2 regions of the Rhodococcus sp. P4_F5 genome follow, and region 1 is predicted to be linked to the other one. Evidence: riboswitches for the same ligand, from Rfam matches in the RefSeq annotation. Region 1 holds a riboswitch; the other holds the start of a gene.
What was found. A riboswitch is a leader RNA that binds a small molecule or an ion and turns the genes downstream of it on or off. The one in region 1 is predicted to bind cyclic di-AMP.

Region 1 (11,685 bases):
TGTCCTCGGTGAGCCGGCCCGCCGACGCCGGGCTGAACACGATCCGCTGCCCGGTCACCGTGTCCGACCCGGGCACGACTGCGTCGGACACCGCGACCGCCGCAATGTTCGCGCCGCTGTGGTCCGCGCCGGCCTGGGCCGTGAACTCCTCCTGGTCGGACGCGACGATCACCACCGCCCGACGGGCCCAGCCGGTCCCCCACAGCTCGGTCACGGCGGGCACCGCGGTCCGCATCTCCTCGGCCACGGCGTCGACCCAGGCCTCCTGGTCCGGATGTCCCAGCACCACCGAGACGTTCGACGCGGTGGTCACCTCGCGGGCGATCACCGGCCCGAAGTCCCAAGGCCCGCGCCAGGTTTCACGACCGTACTCGGGCAGGTCCCAGTCCGAGACCAGCTTCCAGTCGTCACCGCGGCGTGCCACCACCAGCGAGACCGGCTTGCGCGTCGACGCGGCGTCCGCCCCCTCGACGGCGTAGCGCAGGTACACCGGCGGCGCCCACACGTCCGTGGCGCCCAGGTGCTCGGCGAGGTCGGTCGGGACCGGGTGCTCCGGTTCGTGACCGATCTCGTAGCCCCAGTCCGCCAACGGCACCCCCGCCAGGTTGTTCATCCGGCGCACCTCGGCGTCGACGAACCCGGGCACCGCGCCCTCGTCGAAGAGCGCAACCAGAGAGCCACGGTCCCCGTCACGCACCGCCCCGGCCCACCGGTCGAGCAACCCCTGCACGCCCGCCCTGCGGGCCTGCTCGAACGCGCTGAGCGGGGCGGCCGCCACAGGCGCGGTGGGCGGCGGCGCATCGCCGGAACCGGCGGACAGCGCGACTGCGCCCGCGGCACCGAGCGCGCACAGCAACCCGGCCAGCGCCAGCGCCTCCCAGCGCCGGATCCGCCGCCTGGTCCGGCGCTGCGGTCGGTCACCACCGGCGGCCGGCCGGTCCGATTTCGGGGTGACCGTGCTCAGCAGGTCCGTCTTCAGCAGGTCCGTGTTCGGTATGTCTGCGTTCGGCGGACCCGCGTTCGGCGACCCGGCCCCCGGCATGTCGGCGTTCAGTAGCGTCGGGCGCCGTAGAACGGGTACGCGTCCATCGGCGCGACCTTGACCGGCACCCCGTACGTGGACGCGTGCACGATGTTCCCGTTCCCGATGTACATCCCCACATGCGAGGCGTCCGAGTAGTAGAGCACCAGGTCGCCGGGCTGCAGGTCGGCCTTCTGCACCGGCGCCCCGCCCGCGGCCTGCGCCTGGCTCGACCGCGGCAGGGTCTTGCCGATCTGCTTGTACGCCCAGACCATCAGCCCCGAGCAGTCGTAGCCGTCCGGTCCGGTGGCACCCCAGACGTACGGCTTGCCCACCTGGGTCAGGCCGGCCTCGACCGCGCCGGCGTTCGACCCGGCCGGCAGGTTCGCGAGAATGGCGCCGAGGTCGACGCCTGGCGGGAAGGGGGTGCCCGCGAGGGTGTCCCGCTCCGAGGCCGTCAGCGCACCGAACGCCCGTGTCACCTCGGCGATCTGGGTCTGCAGGTCGCTCTGCTTGCGCTGCAGGTCGTCGCTGATCGACTTGGCCTCTTCGGTGGCGGTGCGGGCCGCGGCGGCGGACTCCTGCGACGCCGCGGCGGCCGCGGCGGCCCGGTCGCCGGCCTCCTTGAACTCCTTGACCTGGACTGCGGTGTCCGCCGAGATGACGCTCAACGTGGACATCTGGTCGAGCAACTGCTGAGGAGAGTCCGACACCATCACCGCGAAGAGCCGGTTGACGCGCCCGCCCTGGTAGTTGACGGCGGTCAGCCGGTCGACAGCGGGCTGGAACTGCGCGACCTTCGCCTGGGCCTGCTCGAGCAGGGTGCGGTCGCCTGCGTTGCGCGCCTCGGCGTCGTGTTGCACGGAGAGCTTGGACTCGAGGTCGATCTGCGCGTTGTGCATCGCCTCGGTGGTCTGCTCGGACTCACGGGAGAGTTCGGCGAGCCGCTCGAGCGCCGCGGTCGGGTTGTCGAGCGCGGGGTCCGCGGACGCGGTACCCGCGGTTCCGGCCGACACCGCGACCAGTGTGAGGGTGAGCATTCCTGTTGCGAGCGCTCCACACCTGGACCGCATCGATCTCCGAGACGCCACGAACCGTGGTACTCCGTTCTTCCGCTCCTGCGCCATTGGATACCCGGTGCGGGGCGCGCCGATGGGCGCCGGCCCCGCCGTGGCGGAGACCTCCGCTGCCGCACCGGACGGCGCAGCGAGGTTTCGGAAGGTCTCGGCCAGGTTACGGAATGGCCAACTGGCTGTCCACCCGCTCGGCGAGTCCCGAATCGCTCGACATTCCGCCCCGCCCTGGCGAGTGTCTGCGGGGGTCCGGGAAGACGCCACAGGCCCCCGTCCACATGGGATCGGGGGCCTGCGTCAGCGCCGCGGGGGCGCCGGGTGAATCGGGTGCGCTCAGTAGCGGCGCGCGCCGTCCATCGGCATGGAGGCGATGGGCGCACGCTTGACCGGAGTGCCCGAGGTGGCGGCGTGGATGACCTCGCCGTTGCCCGCGTAGATGCCGGAGTGCGAGCCACCGTAGAAGGAGACGACGTCACCGACCTGCAGGGCGGAGGTCGGCACGGCGATGCCCGCGGCGGCCTGGTCGTAGCTGGTACGCGGCAGCGCGACGCCGGCCTGCTTGAACGCCCACTGCACGAGGCCGGAGCAGTCGAACGCGTCCGGGCCCGAGGCGCCCCACACGTACGGGGAGCCGATCTTGCTGGCAGCGGCGTCGACGGCCTTCTGACCTGCGGTCACGACCGGAGCCGGCGCGGGGACGCCGGGGAGCACGGGCATGGCCGGGAGGCCGGGGATCTGGATGGTCTGCGCGGGGACACCCGGGATGTCGAAGGTGCCGACGCCGGGGACCGTGACGGGCTCGGCGAATGCCGGAGCCGCAGAGACGGTGACTGCGCCGAGCGCGAGCGCACTGGCAATGACTACCCGGCGCATCGAGCGCTTGGAACTGTGTGTTGCCACGAAAGGATGTGCTCCGTTTCTTCCACTCAACCGCCGACCGAGTTAGCTGACGGGTTCGGGCTGGGAAGATCAGCCCTACCCGTCGGCACGCGGTGCGCGCTCCGACGGGATTCACCCCAAAGGAAAACTTGGGTTCCCGGCACGATCACCCTTGCGGGAAATCGATTAGGCGGTCCTAGCGATGCCGCGCCGGTGTGGCGAAGCAAGAACCCGCTAGGTCTCAGGAAGATTACGAAAGCGCATCCCCCGTGTCGACCCGACTCCCCCGGAAAGTCGGACAAATGCACCAAAACCACACCTGGACGCCCGTCAAGCCACCCCTTTGTCACGACAAGATAACGACCGAGTGGTCTGGTGCAGGTCCCCCGACACGACTAGACGGAGCCTGGGCACCAACCCGGCGTCCGCCAGGACCTCCATTGCAACTCGTTCGTCCTGCTCAATACTGATTCGGACCGGATGCCCCGCTTGCGCGGACGCGGCCGCTCCGCGGACCCCGGGCAACCCGAGCAGGACCGGCACCAGACAGTCCGCACACGCCGCGCCCCGCACCTCGCACTCACCGCAGTCGACAATCACTGTGACCCTCGTCTCTTTCGTCCGCCGCCGGGCGTTTCCGCGGCCCGTCCACGGAAAGTAGCCCCGGGGTCCGACAGGTTTCCTCGCGCACACGTTCGACTTGACGGTGCTGTCGGTGGCCGGCCCTAGCCTCAGCGCTGTGAGTCCCCGCATTTCGGCCGCACAGCAGTCGACGCCGCAGCAGTTGTCCTTCGACGAGCTGGACACCCCGCTGCGCGAGACCACCTTCGTCGTCGTCGACCTCGAGACCACCGGCAGCAGCTCCGGCGACGACGCCATCACGGAGATCGGCGCGGTGAAGATCCGGGGCGGCGAGGTGATCGGCGAGCTGGCGACGCTGGTCGACCCCGGCCGCAGCATCCCGCCCTACATCGTCGAGCTCACGGGGATCACGTCGGCAATGCTGATCGACGCACCCCGGATCGAGCGCGTCCTGCCGAGCTTCCTCGAATTCGCGCGCGGCGCGGTCCTGGTCGCCCACAACGCCCCGTTCGACGTCGGCTTCCTGAAGGCGGCCGCGGCCCGCTGCGAGCTACCGTGGCCGCCGTTCCAGGTGCTCTGCACCGTGAAGCTGGCCCGCCGGGCGCTCTCCCGGGAGGAGGCCCCCTCGGTGAAGCTCTCCGCGCTGGCCGGCCTGTTCCGGGTCGGCACCCAACCCACCCACCGCGCCCTCGACGACGCCCGCGCCACCGTCGACGTCCTGCACGGGCTGATCGAGCGCGTCGGCGGCCTGGGCGTGCACAGCTATGCCGAACTCGTCGACTACCTACCCAACGTCTCCGCCGCACAGCGCGGCAAGCGCGGCCTGGCCGCCGACCTCCCCCGCACACCCGGCGTCTACCTCTTCCGCGGTCCGTCGGAGGAAGTCCTCTACGTCGGCACCGCCGTGAACCTGCAGCGCCGGGTTCGGGGCTACTTCACCGGCTCCGAGACCCGCGCCCGGATGAAGGAGATGGTCGCGCTCGCCACCCGGGTCGACCATGTGGAATGCGCGCACGGGCTCGAGGCGTCCGTCCGGGAGTTGAGACTGCTCGCCGCGCACGCGCCTCCGTACAACCGCCGATCCAAGTTCCCGAGGCGTGCCTGGTGGATCACGATGACCGACGAACCGTTTCCCCGGTTGTCGGTCACCCGCCGCTCCACGGCGGAGGCACTCGGACCGTTCTCCTCGCGCACCGACGCCGGCGAGATCGCCGCCACGATCGCCGACGCATGTCGAATTCGCACCTGCACCAAGAAGATTCGTCAGGAACTGCCGCACGGGCCGGACTGCCCCGACAGCGTGGTCGGCGGCTGCCCGGCCGGCAGCGAGCCCCGGACCGCCGAGCACTACCGGCCCGCGCCGCTGAGCGCGCTCGCCATGTTCCGCGGCATGGACGACGCCCCACTGGCACGACTGCGCTCCCGCGTCGAGGAACTGGCGGCCGCCGAACTCTTCGAGAACGCTGCCCGGCTGCGCGACCGCACCGCGGCCCTCGCCACCGCGCTGCACCGCACGCAACGACTCGCCGCGCTGGCCGCCGTGGACGAACTGGTCGCCGCCCGGCCCCGCGACGAGGGCGGCTGGGAATTCGCGGTGGTCCGGGCGGGCCGCCTGGCGTCCGCGGGCGTCGCCGCGCGCGGGGTTGCGCCGATGCCCGTGGTCGAGGCACTCGTGCTCGCCGCGGAGACGGTGATCGACGAGCCGTCGCCGCTGCGTGGCGCGATGGCGGGCGAGGTCGGGTTGGTCGCGAGTTGGCTCGCGCTACCGGGAGTACGGGTGGTGCGGGCCAGCCAGGGCTACGCCGAACCCGCGCGAGGAGGCGGCGGGTGGCAGGAGTGGTGCGCGCTCGCCCACCGCGCGAGCGCCTAGTCTGAGCACGCGAGAGCGGAGTCCCCAGAAGCCCGGAGCCCCGGAGCGACCCGCGAGGGCTCTTCCCACAGTTTTATTTCCCACAGTTGTATAAGGAGCGAGATGATCAACGCCATCGTCCTCATTCATGCCGAGGCGAACCGGATCCCCGAGACCGCCCAGGCCGTGGCCGACATCGCCGGCGTCTCCGAGGTCTACTCGTGCGCGGGCGACGTCGACCTGATCGCCATCGTGAAGGTTCGCGACCACGCGCAGATCGCCGAGGTCGTCACCGGCGCGATCAACAAGGTCGAGGGTGTCGTGCAGACCACCACCCACATCGCGTTCCGGTCCTATGCCAGCGCCGATGTCGAGGCCGCCTTCTCCATCGGGGAGTAGCGCCCACCGGATCGACCGCATCCGGATCAGTGACATCCGGATCGACACGGGCATCCCGGGAGGCGCGGCGCCGCGCCTCCCGGGAGCAGCCTCAGCCCGCCAGCGCGGTGCTGACGGCGACCCAGCGGTCGAGCAGACCCGCGGCCGCACCGCTGTCGATCGCCGCGGTCGCGCGCGCCATCCCGGCCAGCAGGGCATCGTCGAGGTCGCCGTCGAGCCCGTCGTAGGCCGCGATCGCCCCGGCCGCATTGAGGACCACCGCGTCGTGCACGGCGCCCCGCTCGCCGCCGAGCACCGCCCGCGCGATTGCCGCGTTGGCCTCCGCGTCACCGCCGCGCAACGCATCCAGCGGCACCCTCGCGATCCCGAGCGCCGTCGGGTCGATCCGCTCCTGGCGAACCGTGCCGCCGGTGACGACGTAGGCGGTGCTGGTGGTCGAGGTGGTGATCTCGTCGAGTCCGTCGTCGCCGCGCACCACGAGCGCCGAGGCACCCCGGCCGGCGAGCACCCCCGCGACCACGGGCTGCAGGTCCGCGAACGCACAACCGATCAACCCGGCCCGCGGCCGCGCCGGGTTGGTCAGCGGCCCCAGCACGTTGAACACCGTCGGGATGCCGATTTCCTTGCGCGGGCCCGCGGTGAACCGGAACGCGGGGTGGAACGTCGGGGCGAAGCAGAAACCGATCCCCACCTGGCGGACACATTCCGCGACGGCGTCCGGGCTGAGGGTGATCTTCACCCCGAGTGCCTCGAGCACGTCCGCGCCACCGCTCTTGGACGACGCGGCGCGGTTACCGTGCTTGACCACCCGTACCCCGGCCGCCGCGACGACCACGGACGCCATGGTCGAGATGTTCACAGTCTGCTGGCGGTCGCCGCCGGTCCCGACCACGTCGACCGCGTCACCGTCGAGGTCGAGCGTCCGCGCGTGCGCGAGCATCGCGTCCGCGATCCCCGTCACCTCCGCGGGCTTCGGGCCCTTCATCTTCAATGCGACGCCGAACGCGGCAATCTGTGCCGAGGTCGCGTTGTCCGACATGATCTCGTCCATCGCCCACGACGCGGTGCCGGGATCCAGATCGTGCCCGTCCGTCAGCGCACCGAGCACCTCTGGCCAACTCCCCATCGCAACCGCCTCTTCCCTGGCCGACCGACAATGCTCCGCAGCTTAGTCAGTACCGGCAACCGGATTATGCGGCGGCTGCAACGCATCCCACCCGAGGACATGGCCGCCCGCACGCTGCGCCAGACCCGCCATCCGCGACTGCTCCTGGGAACAGTGCAGTGCGTCGAGCAGCTGGACCCGCGCGAGGACCAGCCCGACCAGTTCCGGGCCCTCGTCCGACGCCGCACCCGGAGCTGGTTCCTGAGCCGGCGTGTAACCGTCCTGGGCCGCGATCTCGGCGACCCGGGCCAGTTCGCCCCTCGGCACCCGCAGATGGTGCCGCAGGACCGCCTCCGAGGACTCGACCCAGCGGGGCTCCGACACCGCCGCCCGCTCCAGAACCCGGCTGCACGCCTCGGCGTCGTCGAAGCTCTCCACGACGACAACCAGATCAGTCCGATCCGGGTCGAGCGGGACCACCCGTCGACGTCCGAACAGACCCCTCAACCACCGCTGTAGTTCCATGACCTCAGCCTCGCACAGCCATCTACCTGCACAATCGTCGCGGCGTGCATACTTGGTCAGGGCTCCGACGCGCCCATCTTGGACCCGGGTACCCGTCTCTTACGACAAGGCGTCATACTTCTGTCTGTGACGAGCGCAGTAGGGACCCAAGGATCCGCAATCACCCAGCGCGTGCACTCGCTGAACCGGCCGAACATGGTCAGCGTCGGCACCATTGTCTGGCTGTCCAGCGAGCTCATGTTCTTCGCTGGTTTGTTCGCGATGTATTTTGTCGCGCGCGCGCAGGCGAACGGCAATTGGCCGCCGGAGCCCACCGAGTTGAATCTCATGCTCGCGGTCCCCGTGACCGCGGTGCTGGTGGCCTCCTCTTTCACCTGCCAGATGGGCGTTTTCGCCGCTGAGCGAGGTGACGTATTCGGCCTCCGCAGGTGGTACACCCTCACTCTGGTGATGGGCACCCTGTTCGTGATCGGCCAGGCATACGAGTACTACCACCTGGTGCACACCGGCACGACGTTCTCGAGCAGCTCCTACGGCTCGGTCTTCTACATGACGACCGGCTTCCACGGACTGCACGTGATCGGCGGCCTGGTTGCCTTCGTGATCCTGCTCGTACGTACCAAGCTCAGTAAGTTCACCCCCCAGCAGGCGACTGCGGCCATTGTTGTCTCGTACTACTGGCACTTCGTCGACATCGTGTGGATCGGCCTGTTCGCCACCATCTATTTCATCCGTTAGAAGCTGAACGCAGTACTCAGCCCAGTCCGTTCAGTCCGTTCCCGCGAGACCAAAGGGATACAGATGAGTTCATCCCCCCCTTCAGCAGCCGCCGACAGCGCGACTGCCTCCAAAGCCCGTCGTCAGCGCAAGTTCCGTAGGCGCGTCACCGGCGCCATGGTCCTGATGATGGGCCTCGTCGGCGCCGGCTTCCTCGCCGCAGCCCTGACCCCTACCCCGCAGGTAGCGACCGCGTCTGACGACTCGGCAGCGCTCATCCGCGAGGGCAAGCAGCTCTACGACACGTCCTGCATCACGTGCCACGGCGCGAACCTGCAGGGTGTCGAGGACCGTGGCCCGAGCCTCATCGGTGTCGGCGAGGCCGCCGTCTACTTCCAGGTCTCGTCGGGTCGCATGCCGGCCGCACGCAACGAGGCGCAGGCCCTGCGCAAGCCCGCGAAGTTCGACGCGAACCAGACCGACGCCATCGGCGCGTTCGTCCAGGCGAACGGCGGCGGCCCGACCGTCGTCCGCGACGCCAACGGCGAGGTCGCCTCGACGTCGCTGCGCGGCGACGACGTCGCACGCGGCAGCGAGCTGTTCCGGCTGAACTGCGCGTCGTGCCACAACTTCACCGGCAAGGGCGGCGCGCTGTCCTCCGGCAAGTTCGCACCGCCGCTCGAGCCGGCCAGCGAGCAGCAGATCTACCAGGCAATGGTCACCGGTCCGCAGAACATGCCCAAGTTCTCCGACCGCCAGCTGAGCCCGGACGAGAAGCACGACATCATCGCGTACGTCAAGTCCTCGAACGAGACCAAGAACCCCGGCGGCTACGGCCTCGGCGGCTTCGGCACCGGTCCCGAGGGCCTGGCCATGTGGGTCATCGGAATCGCTGCCGTCGTCGGCGCAGCGCTGTGGATCGGAGCAAGGTCATGAGCGACGCCGGTCACGGCGATACGCCACGTAAGCCCACCGAGGCCGAGCTCGACGCGATGAGTCGCGACGAACTCGTCGAACTCGGTACCAACCTCGACGGTGTCGACCTCGCGTTCCGGCGCGAGCGCTGGCCCGTCGAGGGAACCAAGGCGGAGAAGCGCGCCGAGCGCGACGTCGCCCTCTGGTTCGGCATCGCCGGCGTGGCAGCCATTGCATTCATCGCGATCTACCTCTTCTGGCCCTGGGAGTACAAGGGCATCGGCGAGGACGGCTACAACGCGTACAACCTCTACACCCCGCTGCTGGGCCTGACCATGGGCACCGCAATCCTCGCGGTCGGTGTCGGCGCGGTGAAGTTCACCAAGAAGTTCATCCCCGAAGAGGTCGCGATCCAGGACCGCCACGACGGCGGTTCCTCGGCGGTCGACCAGAAGACCATCGTCGCGCAGCTCGGCGACTCGCTGGAGACTTCGACGCTGGGTCGGCGCAAGCTGATCACCCGGAGCCTCGGGTTCGGCGCCGGCGCGCTCGGCATCATGGCGATCATGCCGCTCGGCGGCCTGATCAAGAACCCGTGGGCCAAGGGCGACAAGTCCGACCTGTGGACCTCGGGCTGGACCCCGGCCTTCCCCGGCGAGACCATCTACCTCCGTCGCTACACCGGCCGTCGCGACGACATCGTCCTGGTTCGCCCGGAGGACCTCGACGCGGGCTCGATGGAGACCGTGTTCCCGTTCCGTGAGTCGGAGCGCGGCAACGAGAAGGCCCTCGGCCACGCCCTCAAGCGCGCCGACAACCCGGTCATGCTGATCCGTCTGCGCACCGAGGACGCCACTCGCGCGGTCAAGCGTCGCGGCCAGGAGAGCTTCAACTACGGCGACTACTTCGCCTACTCGAAGCTCTGCACCCACCTGGGCTGCCCGACCTCGCTGTACGAGCAGCAGACCAACCGGATCCTCTGCCCGTGCCACCAGTCGCAGTTCGACGCTCTCCAGTACGGAAAGCCGATCTTCGGACCGGCCGCTCGTGCACTCCCCCAGTTGCCGATTACAGTCAACGAAGAGGGCTTCTTGGTCGCCAACGGCGACTTCGTCGAAGCTCTCGGCCCCGGATTTTGGGAGCGTCCCTCATGACAACCACCACTGGCGGCCAGTCCAAGGTCGCAGCTCACGCCGCCAAGGCGGGCGAGAACCTCGATTCTCGCTACCACCTTGCCGCCGGCATGCGCAGGCAGATCAACAAGGTCTTCCCGACCCACTGGTCCTTCCTGCTCGGCGAGATCGCGCTGTACAGCTTCGTGATCCTGCTCGTCTCGGGCGTGTACCTGACGCTGTTCTTCGACCCGTCCATGGCCGAGGTCGTCTACAACGGCGCCTACCAGCCGCTCCGCGGCGTCGAGATGTCGCGGGCGTACGCCACTACCCTGGACCTCTCGTTCGAGGTACGCGGCGGCCTGTTCGTCCGTCAGATCCACCACTGGGCCGCCCTGATGTTCGCCGCGTCGATCATCGTGCACCTGCTGCGCATCTTCTTCACCGGCGCGTTCCGTCGCCCGCGTGAGGCGAACTGGGTCATCGGCTGCCTGCTGCTGATCCTGGCGATGTTCGAGGGCTTCTTCGGCTACTCGCTGCCCGACGACCTGCTGTCCGGCACCGGCCTGCGTGCCGCCCTGTCCGGCATCACGCTGAGTGTCCCGGTCGTCGGCACCTGGCTGCAGTGGCTGATCTTCGACGGCGACTTCCCCGGTCAGCTGATCATCCCGCGTCTGTACGTGGCACACGTGCTGCTGCTGCCGGGCATCATCCTGGCCCTGATCGGTGCGCACCTGGCGCTGGTCTGGTACCAGAAGCACACGCAGTTCCCCGGCACCGGCCGCACCGAGCAGAACGTCGTGGGCGTCCGCATCCTCCCCGTGTTCGCGGTCAAGTCCGGTGCGTTCTTCGCCATCACCTTCGGCATCCTCGCGCTGATGGGCGGCCTGCTGCAGATCAACCCGGTCTGGAACCTCGGCCCGTACAACCCGTCGCAGGTCTCCGCCGGCGTCCAGCCCGACATCTACATGATGTGGACGGACGGCATGGCTCGCCTGTGGCCCGCGTGGGAGATCTACCTGTTCGGCACCTACACCATCCCGGCGGTGTTCGCGGTCGCGCTCATCATGGGTCTGGTCTTCACGGTGCTGATCGCCTACCCGTGGATCGAGAAGAAGTTCACCAAGGACGACGCGCACCACAACCTGCTGCAGCGTCCGCGCGACGTTCCGGTGCGTACCGGCCTCGGCGTCATGGCACTGACGTTCTACTTCATCCTGACCGTCATGTGTGTCAACGACATCATCGCGTACAAGTTCGACATCTCCGTGAACGCGACGACGTGGATTGGCCGCATCGGCATCGTCGTGCTGCCGCCGCTGGCGTACTTCTTCACGTACCGGTTCTGCCTGGGTCTGCAGCGCAGCGACCGCCAGGTGCTCGAGCACGGCATCGAGACCGGCGTGATCAAGCGCCTGCCGCACGGTGAGTACGTCGAGATCCACCAGCCGCTCGGCCCGGTCGACGACCACGGCCACCCGATCCCGCTCGAGTACCAGGGCGCGGCG
Region 2 (6,656 bases), on a different contig from region 1:
CTCGCATCGGACGAACGACGCGGCCACGCCCGCCCGGAGCCGGCCGTGGCGCCGGGCCACGTCGTCGATCAGGTAGGTCAGTGACTGCGGGACCGGTGTCCGGGAGCGGGTGGCGAAGAGCGTGTGCAGTTCGGACGCGCTCAGGCCCGCGTCGAGGGCGCGGCGCACGCTGGACTCGCCGATCCGGTAGGTGGTGGCGGTCCCGGCGGACTCGAGGTCCGCCACGAGCGCGATCTGTTCCTGCAGTTCCGGGGTCAGTGGCCCGGGTGCGACAACCGTGAGGTCCGCCTGCAGCAGGACGTAGTCGATCGGCGCGGGCAGGCTCGCGGCCATCTCGGCGACGGCGGACTCGGCGGGGGCGTCGTGCAGCAGGCTGCGGCCGGGGGAGCTGAGGGCGCCGCGGCCGACCAGTCCGAGGGTCGCGGCCTCGGTCAGGGTGTGCCGGACCGCGTCGGCGCCGAAGCGGGCCGACCACCGGGGCCGGCGCCAGGCCACCGTGGCGGCCACCTCGGTCGCGGTCGCGCCCTGCCCGGTGCCCAGCTCGGCGAGCAGCCCCAGCACGAACCGGCGGTCCCTGGGGGCGCCGGTGGCGCGCACCTCCTCCGACAGGGCCGCAATCGGCTTGCCGTGCTCGTCGCGCATGCCGACCACCCACGGCCGCCGCGGCAGGTCGAGCCAGGCCTGCGCGAGCACGTGCCAGCGCTGTGCGGGCGTGGCGGTCTGCCACGAGTCCACCGCCACCGTCGGCGCCCAGTAGTCGTCGCCGGTGTCGGCGGCGGGCAGCGGGTCCGGTGTCCCGCGGCCGATCAGGTCGGCCGCGGCGAGGACCTCGGCGAGCAGGCCCAGCCGGGCCTCGTCGACGCCGACGGCCTTCGCCAGCCGCTTGGTCTCCCGGACCCCCAGCCCGCCCGCCTTGAGGGTCGCGGCCGGCTGTGCGCCGAGGGCGGCGATCAGGTCCTCGCAGTGCCGGACCAGTTCGAGCACCTCACCGCCCGCGGCGGCGTTGACGTCGGCGACCTTCAACTTGGTCGCCCGGATCGGCGGCGGGGTCAGTGCGGCGGGGTCGCTGACCGTTTCCCCGCGCAGGGCCTGGCCCACCTGGTACGGCAGCTCCACGGTCTGCTCGTCGATCCAGTTCAGCAGGTGCCGGGCCAGCAGCCGCTGCACGGGCCGCTCCGGGTCGGTGCCGGGGGCGGCGTCGCGGGTGCGGCCGATCGGCGAACTGGTGGCCAGCGTGGTCAGCAGCCGGCGTTCGGTGTCGCTGAGTTCGGCGAGGGCGGACTCGATCTCCGAGGCCGTCAGCGCGTCCCGTGGGGCGTCGACCCGCCAGGTGACGGCGTCCTGCGCGGCGGGAGTCACCCGCAGCACCTTCGACCCCCACACCAGGGCTCGATCGCGGAGCGCCTTCAGCGCCTTGTCGACGGAGCGCACCGGCGCGCGGCCCGCGACTGCCGCGGTGAGCGCCGCCCGGGGCACGCCGCGCTCACGGCCCCCCTCCTGCGAGAGGATCCCGATCACGGTGAGCTCGAGCACGGTCAGCTCGTCGGCGGCGCGCAGCACCGACGCCCGTTGCTCTGCGCGGGCGGCGAGCACCGCGAGGTGGGCGGGAGGCGGGACCGCGAGGTCGGGACGCAGACGCAGCAACTCGGCCAGCTCGGCGTCGGTTCTCGCGGTCAGCCAGGCGGCCAGGCTCTCGGTGTCGGCGGCCGGGTCAACGCCTTCGGTGTCGGTCATCGCGTATCAGATTAGATACCTGGGCTGTACGGCGACGCGACCTCCTGCCAAAATGACCCCGTGGCTAACAAATCGAGCAAGCGATACGTTGATCCAGGCTGGCCGTCGGCGGAGATCCAGGACGGCGACTACGCCGTGACGGAGCTTTCGTCGTCGCGTTCCGGGGGGCTTTCCCCCTTCGGGGAGGAGATCGAGTTCCCGCTCCCCGTCTCGGAGCTGCCGTACACCCATCCGCACACCGTCGTGAACCGCTGACGACCGCGCCGAACGAAGAAGGGCCCCACACCGTGAGGTGTGGGGCCCTTCTTCGTAAGTGGGGGGTGTTACTTCGCCAGCATTGCCGCGCCGGACTCGAGGAGCTGGGCGATCTGCGGGTCGACGCCGAGGCCCTTGGCCTTCGCGTCCTGGAAGATGGACTCGACCTGCGGGTCGAGGACGACGCCGCTGGCCTTGACCGCGCTGAGGATGCTGTCGAGCGACTCGAAGACGTCGGCGGTGCCCTCGGTGGTCGGGACGCTGGTGACGGACGGCAGGACCTCGGCCGCGGGCGCCGCCTGCGCGGGGGCCGGCGTGCTGCGCGGGGTGGAGCCGCTGGTCAGGCCGAGGCTCGAGGAGCAGGACGGCCATGCGCCCCAGCCCTGGTTCGCGAGCACCTTCTCGGCGACCGCGATCTGCTCTTCACGGGTGGCCTGGTTCGCGGTCGCGGCGTACTCGCCGCCGCCGTGTGCGGTCCAGGTGCTGGGCGAGAACTGGAGTCCGCCCTGGTAGCCGTTGCCGGTGTTGATTCCCCAGTTACCGCCGGCCTCGCACTGCGCGAGACGGTCCCAGTCGGAATCGGGCGCTGCACTGGCGGGGGCCGCGAAGGCCGCGCTCGCCGCTCCGAGGACTGCGCCGGTCACGACGACCTTGGCGGCAGTGCGGCGGGTGGTAGTCGGTTTGCGATGGCGTCCAGCACTCATTGAAGCATTCCTCTCCACACGCGCCTGCGAGGTCAGCTGTCGGGTTCGGGCTGAGAGGTCGCCCGGCCTCGCCGCTCCTGGATTGGTGCGGGTCTGGCTTCACCCCAAGGAGGTCGCTTTCGCATCCTCCGGTGTCCACTGGGGACATTGGGTCCCCCGTCCTTGTCCCTGGGTAATCCGTTGGAATCTGGTCCGCGGGACAAGGTTTGGCGCGGCGGACCGGATCTGGCCGAACTTCCGGCCGCTGATGACCGTACGTGGATCGGGACTGTGCGTCATCTGTTACCCAAATTGTGGAATATTCGGCGTTTCGCCTGGAATTGCGCAAGTTTCCGCAGGTAGAAGCACTCGGTCGGTTCCGAGACCGCCCTGTTATCTCACCGTTATGTGAGGTAGATCACAGAAGTTCTCGGGGCTGACCAGGGGGTTCGGTGGCGGGGAGCGGCGCAGTGCGACCACGACCGTGGTGGCGGTCGCGACGAACGTCAACGGGTAGACCGCGGCGAAGATCGGGGCAAGGTAGGTCGTGGTCGGGATCATGAACAGCCCGATCGCGTACACCCCGTCGGGGAACCGGTGGCTCCAGATCAGCAGTGGCAGGGCGAGCGCCGCCGGCACCAGCCAGGCGGTTGCGCGACCGTTGCGCAGCGCCCAGTCCGCCGCGAGGACCAGCATCGGCACGAACCACACCCAGTGGTGCCCCCAGGAGAAGGGGGAGACGGCGCCCGTCGTCAGGCCGCACACGGTCACCGACAGCAGCGCGTGCCCGTGGCGGTGGGCCAGGTAGGACGCGCCCATGCCCAGTGCGGTGAGGGCGCCGACGACCGCCAGCCACAGCAGCCGCGGCGGCTCCGCGACGTCCAGCCACCGGGCCAGCACCCCGGAGGCCGACTGGTTGGCCGGCCAGGCCGTCTCGCCGATCCGCGTGGAGTGCACGATCACGCCGGTCCAGTAGTCCTTGGAGTCGGAGAAGATCACCACGAACCCGACGGCCACGGTCGCCAGCAGTGTGGTGGCCGCGACGACGGCCGCGCGCCACTGCCGGGTGATCAGCAGTTGCACGAGGAACAGCCCCGGCGTCAGCTTGATCCCGGTGGCGACGCCGACGCCGAACCCGCGCAGACGGCTGCCTTCCGGCCGCCCGAGGTCCCAGATCACCAGCAGCATCAGCATCAGGTTGACCTGCCCGAGCCACACGGTGGTGCGGACCGGCTCGAGCGCGCTGAAGATCACCGTGAGCAGGGCGCTGACGATGTAGAGGTGCCGGCCGGTCCGATAGCCGAGCTGTCGCCAGCACAGCAGCACCACCAGGTAGAGGGTGACGAAGTTGGCGAGGTAGCCGAGCAGGCCGGCCATGTCGGCGCCGACCAGGTTCAGCGGCGCGAACAGCACCGCCGAGAACGGCGGATAGGTGAACCACATGCCGCCGTACAGGGCGTGGTCGTAGAGGCCCGCGGAGCTGAGGACGGTGGCACCGCCGCTGCGGTACACCAGCAGGTCGAGGCCGTTGCTGAACAGGCCCCACAGTGGGTGGCCGAGCGGGACCGCCCGGTCGTGCGCGACGACCACCGCCACGGCGAGGGCGGCCAGCGCGCCGGTGAAGAACGGGGAGGACGGCAGCGAGCGCCCCTCCGCCGTGACTGGACCGGTGTCCGGCGCGGGGCCGGGAGCACGGACGGTGGGGGGCAGCAGGCTCATCCCTGGGCGCCCCCTGGGTAGGCGGGTACCGCGTCGACGTCGACGATGTCCTTGCCCAGCGGCATCAACGAGATCGGCACCATCTTCAGGTTCGCGACAGCGAGCGGGATGCCGATGATCGTGATGGCCATCGCGATCGCGCTGACCACGTGTCCGATGGCCAGCCAGACGCCGGCCAGCACCAGCCAGATCACGTTGCCGATCAGTGAGCCCATCCCGGAGGTGGGCTTGTTGACGACTGTCTTGCCGAACGGCCACAGCGCGTACACGCCGATCCGGAACGCCGCGATGCCGAACGGGATGGTGATGATGAGGATGCACATGATCACGCCGGCCAGGAAGTAGCCGAGCGCCAGCCAGAGGCCGCCGAAGACCAGCCAGATGATGTTCAGGACGATTCTCATTGTTGCGCCCCTCCCCGGACGCGACGCCCGGACCTCAGTGCGAAGACGATTGCCAGCAGGAAGCCGACGGGGCAGGCGCCTGCCAGCAGGTACAGGGCGAGCGGGGGTTCATGCCCGAGCGCGAAGACCACGAAGGCCGCGATGATCGCGAGCACGCCGACGGAGAAGCAGACGAGCGCGACACGCAAGAGCGCGGTGCCGCGGGGGGACTGTTGACTTGCCACCGTCCAACGGTATCGCCTCAAACCGTGGGTCGGTCCGGCGGCGCGCGGGGGTAGACTGCGGTCGTCGCGTCCCGCATCCGTGGGGCGCGTTCCTTTATATGTGGATGAGCAGGTGAACGCAGTGCCTACCGGCAAGGTGAAGTGGTACGACGCGGATAAGGGCTTCGGCTTCCTTTCCCAGGAGTCGGGCGAGGACGTCTACGTCCGGTCCGCCGCGCTGCCCGCGGGTGTCGAGGCACTGAAGCCGGGCCAGCGTGTGGAGTTCGGGATGGCCGCCGGCCGTCGTGGCCCGCAGGCCCTGAGCGTGACCGTGCTCGAACCGACCCCGACCATCCGGCAGGGCGGCGGCGCCCGCAAGGACGACGCCGCCCGTAAGCACACCCCCGACGAGCTGCACGGGATGGTCGAGGACATGATCACCCTGCTCGAGGCCAAGGTGCAGCCGGACCTGCGCCGGGGCAAGTACCCCGACCGCAAGACCGCGCAGCGGATCTCCGAGGTCGTGCGCGCCGTCGCCCGGGAGCTCGACAGCTAGGTCGGGTCTCAGTAGGTCTGGATCGCCCACACCGGTGCGAGGCCGCCATCGGCGGGCAGCTGGATGATCACGCCGAGGAGCTGCTCGTTCTCGCCGGACGGCACCGTCACGGCGGACGCCTCGCCCGGTGTGTAGTCGCGGTACCCGTTGAACACCTCGCCGGTCTCGGGGTTGCCGATCTGCACGTTCAGCCGCCAGTCGGAGCTCGACACGTCCTTGGGCAGCGACAACTGCAGCGGCTGGCCCGCCGGAACGCTCAGGTTCGCGACCTCGAGCCCCGCGCACGCGAGGTCGGCGTCGCACACACCGGCGTGTGCGTCGACGGTCTTGTAGTGCGCGTACGCGGTGACCGTCGGCAGGGTCTCCGGGGCGTTCTGGACGAGCACGGTGACCACGGCGGCGAGGCCGCCGGCGGCCACCAGCGCGACCACCGAGAGGGCCGCAATGGTCTTTTTCGTCCGGGCTTGCAGAGTCATTGGGTTCCGTTTCTAGTTGGGCGTCAGTCGGCGGTCGAGATCGGCTTGGTGATCTCCTGGTTTGCCACGTCGGGGCGTTTGCCGCCGAGCCCGGGGAGCAGTGACGACCCCCGGTTGCTGAGGACGGTCTGCACGAGACCGAAGGTGAGCAGCACCGACACCACCGAGAACCCGATCCAGTACTGCGTCGGCAGCAGCACTCCGAGCGCGCCGCCGATCACCCAGCTCAGCTGCAGCACCGTCTCGGAGCGGCCGAAGCCGGACGCGATGGATTCCTCGGGCAGGTCGTCCTGCAGCGAGGCGTCCAGCGAGACCTTCGCCAGGGCGCTCGCGCCGGACGCGACGAGGGCGGCCAGTGCCGCGGTGAGGAGGCTGTCGGTGAGGGCGACGAGGATCGCGACCGCCGTCACGGCGGCGGTGCACCGGAGCACCACCACGGTGGGTCGGCCGAGCTTGATCCGGGCGCCCGCCGCGTTGCCCGCGAAGTTTCCGATGCCGGCGGCGGCACCGACCAGGCCGAGCATCGCGGCCTGCTCCAGGGGCTCGTGCCCGGTCCGGGACTTGGCGACGAACGCGATGTAGAGGGTGAGGAAGCCGGTCATCACGCGGATGGTGCTGTTGCCCCA

Region 2: another riboswitch for cyclic di-AMP. It lies ahead of AC1DU4_RS00810 (transglycosylase family protein); the one in region 1 lies ahead of AC1DU4_RS13930 (NlpC/P60 family protein).

What each region holds. Positions count from the first base shown of each region.
Region 1 covers NZ_JBFUJP010000030.1:28,238-39,922, forward strand. Annotated here, with positions in the region: gene AC1DU4_RS13920 (hypothetical protein) at 1-1,042, opposite strand, end outside; gene AC1DU4_RS13925 (C40 family peptidase) at 1,051-2,061, opposite strand; gene AC1DU4_RS13930 (NlpC/P60 family protein) at 2,428-2,994, opposite strand; cyclic di-AMP (ydaO/yuaA leader) riboswitch at 3,011-3,176, opposite strand; gene AC1DU4_RS13935 (DEDD exonuclease domain-containing protein) at 3,713-5,425, shown strand; gene AC1DU4_RS13940 (Lrp/AsnC family transcriptional regulator) at 5,528-5,803, shown strand; gene trpD (anthranilate phosphoribosyltransferase) at 5,895-6,929, opposite strand; gene AC1DU4_RS13950 (hypothetical protein) at 6,972-7,433, opposite strand; gene ctaE (aa3-type cytochrome oxidase subunit III) at 7,560-8,171, shown strand; gene qcrC (cytochrome bc1 complex diheme cytochrome c subunit) at 8,235-9,086, shown strand; gene qcrA (cytochrome bc1 complex Rieske iron-sulfur subunit) at 9,083-10,219, shown strand; gene qcrB (cytochrome bc1 complex cytochrome b subunit) at 10,216-11,685, shown strand, end outside.
Region 2 covers NZ_JBFUJP010000001.1:153,660-160,315, reverse strand. Annotated here, with positions in the region: gene AC1DU4_RS00820 (helicase-associated domain-containing protein) at 1-1,734, opposite strand, end outside; gene AC1DU4_RS00815 (hypothetical protein) at 1,795-1,989, shown strand; gene AC1DU4_RS00810 (transglycosylase family protein) at 2,058-2,693, opposite strand; cyclic di-AMP (ydaO/yuaA leader) riboswitch at 2,699-2,882, opposite strand; gene AC1DU4_RS00805 (glycosyltransferase 87 family protein) at 3,066-4,391, opposite strand; gene AC1DU4_RS00800 (YccF domain-containing protein) at 4,388-4,795, opposite strand; gene AC1DU4_RS00795 (hypothetical protein) at 4,792-5,019, opposite strand; gene AC1DU4_RS00790 (cold-shock protein) at 5,141-5,554, shown strand; gene AC1DU4_RS00785 (DUF2771 family protein) at 5,563-6,030, opposite strand; gene AC1DU4_RS00780 (MFS transporter) at 6,054-6,656, opposite strand, start outside.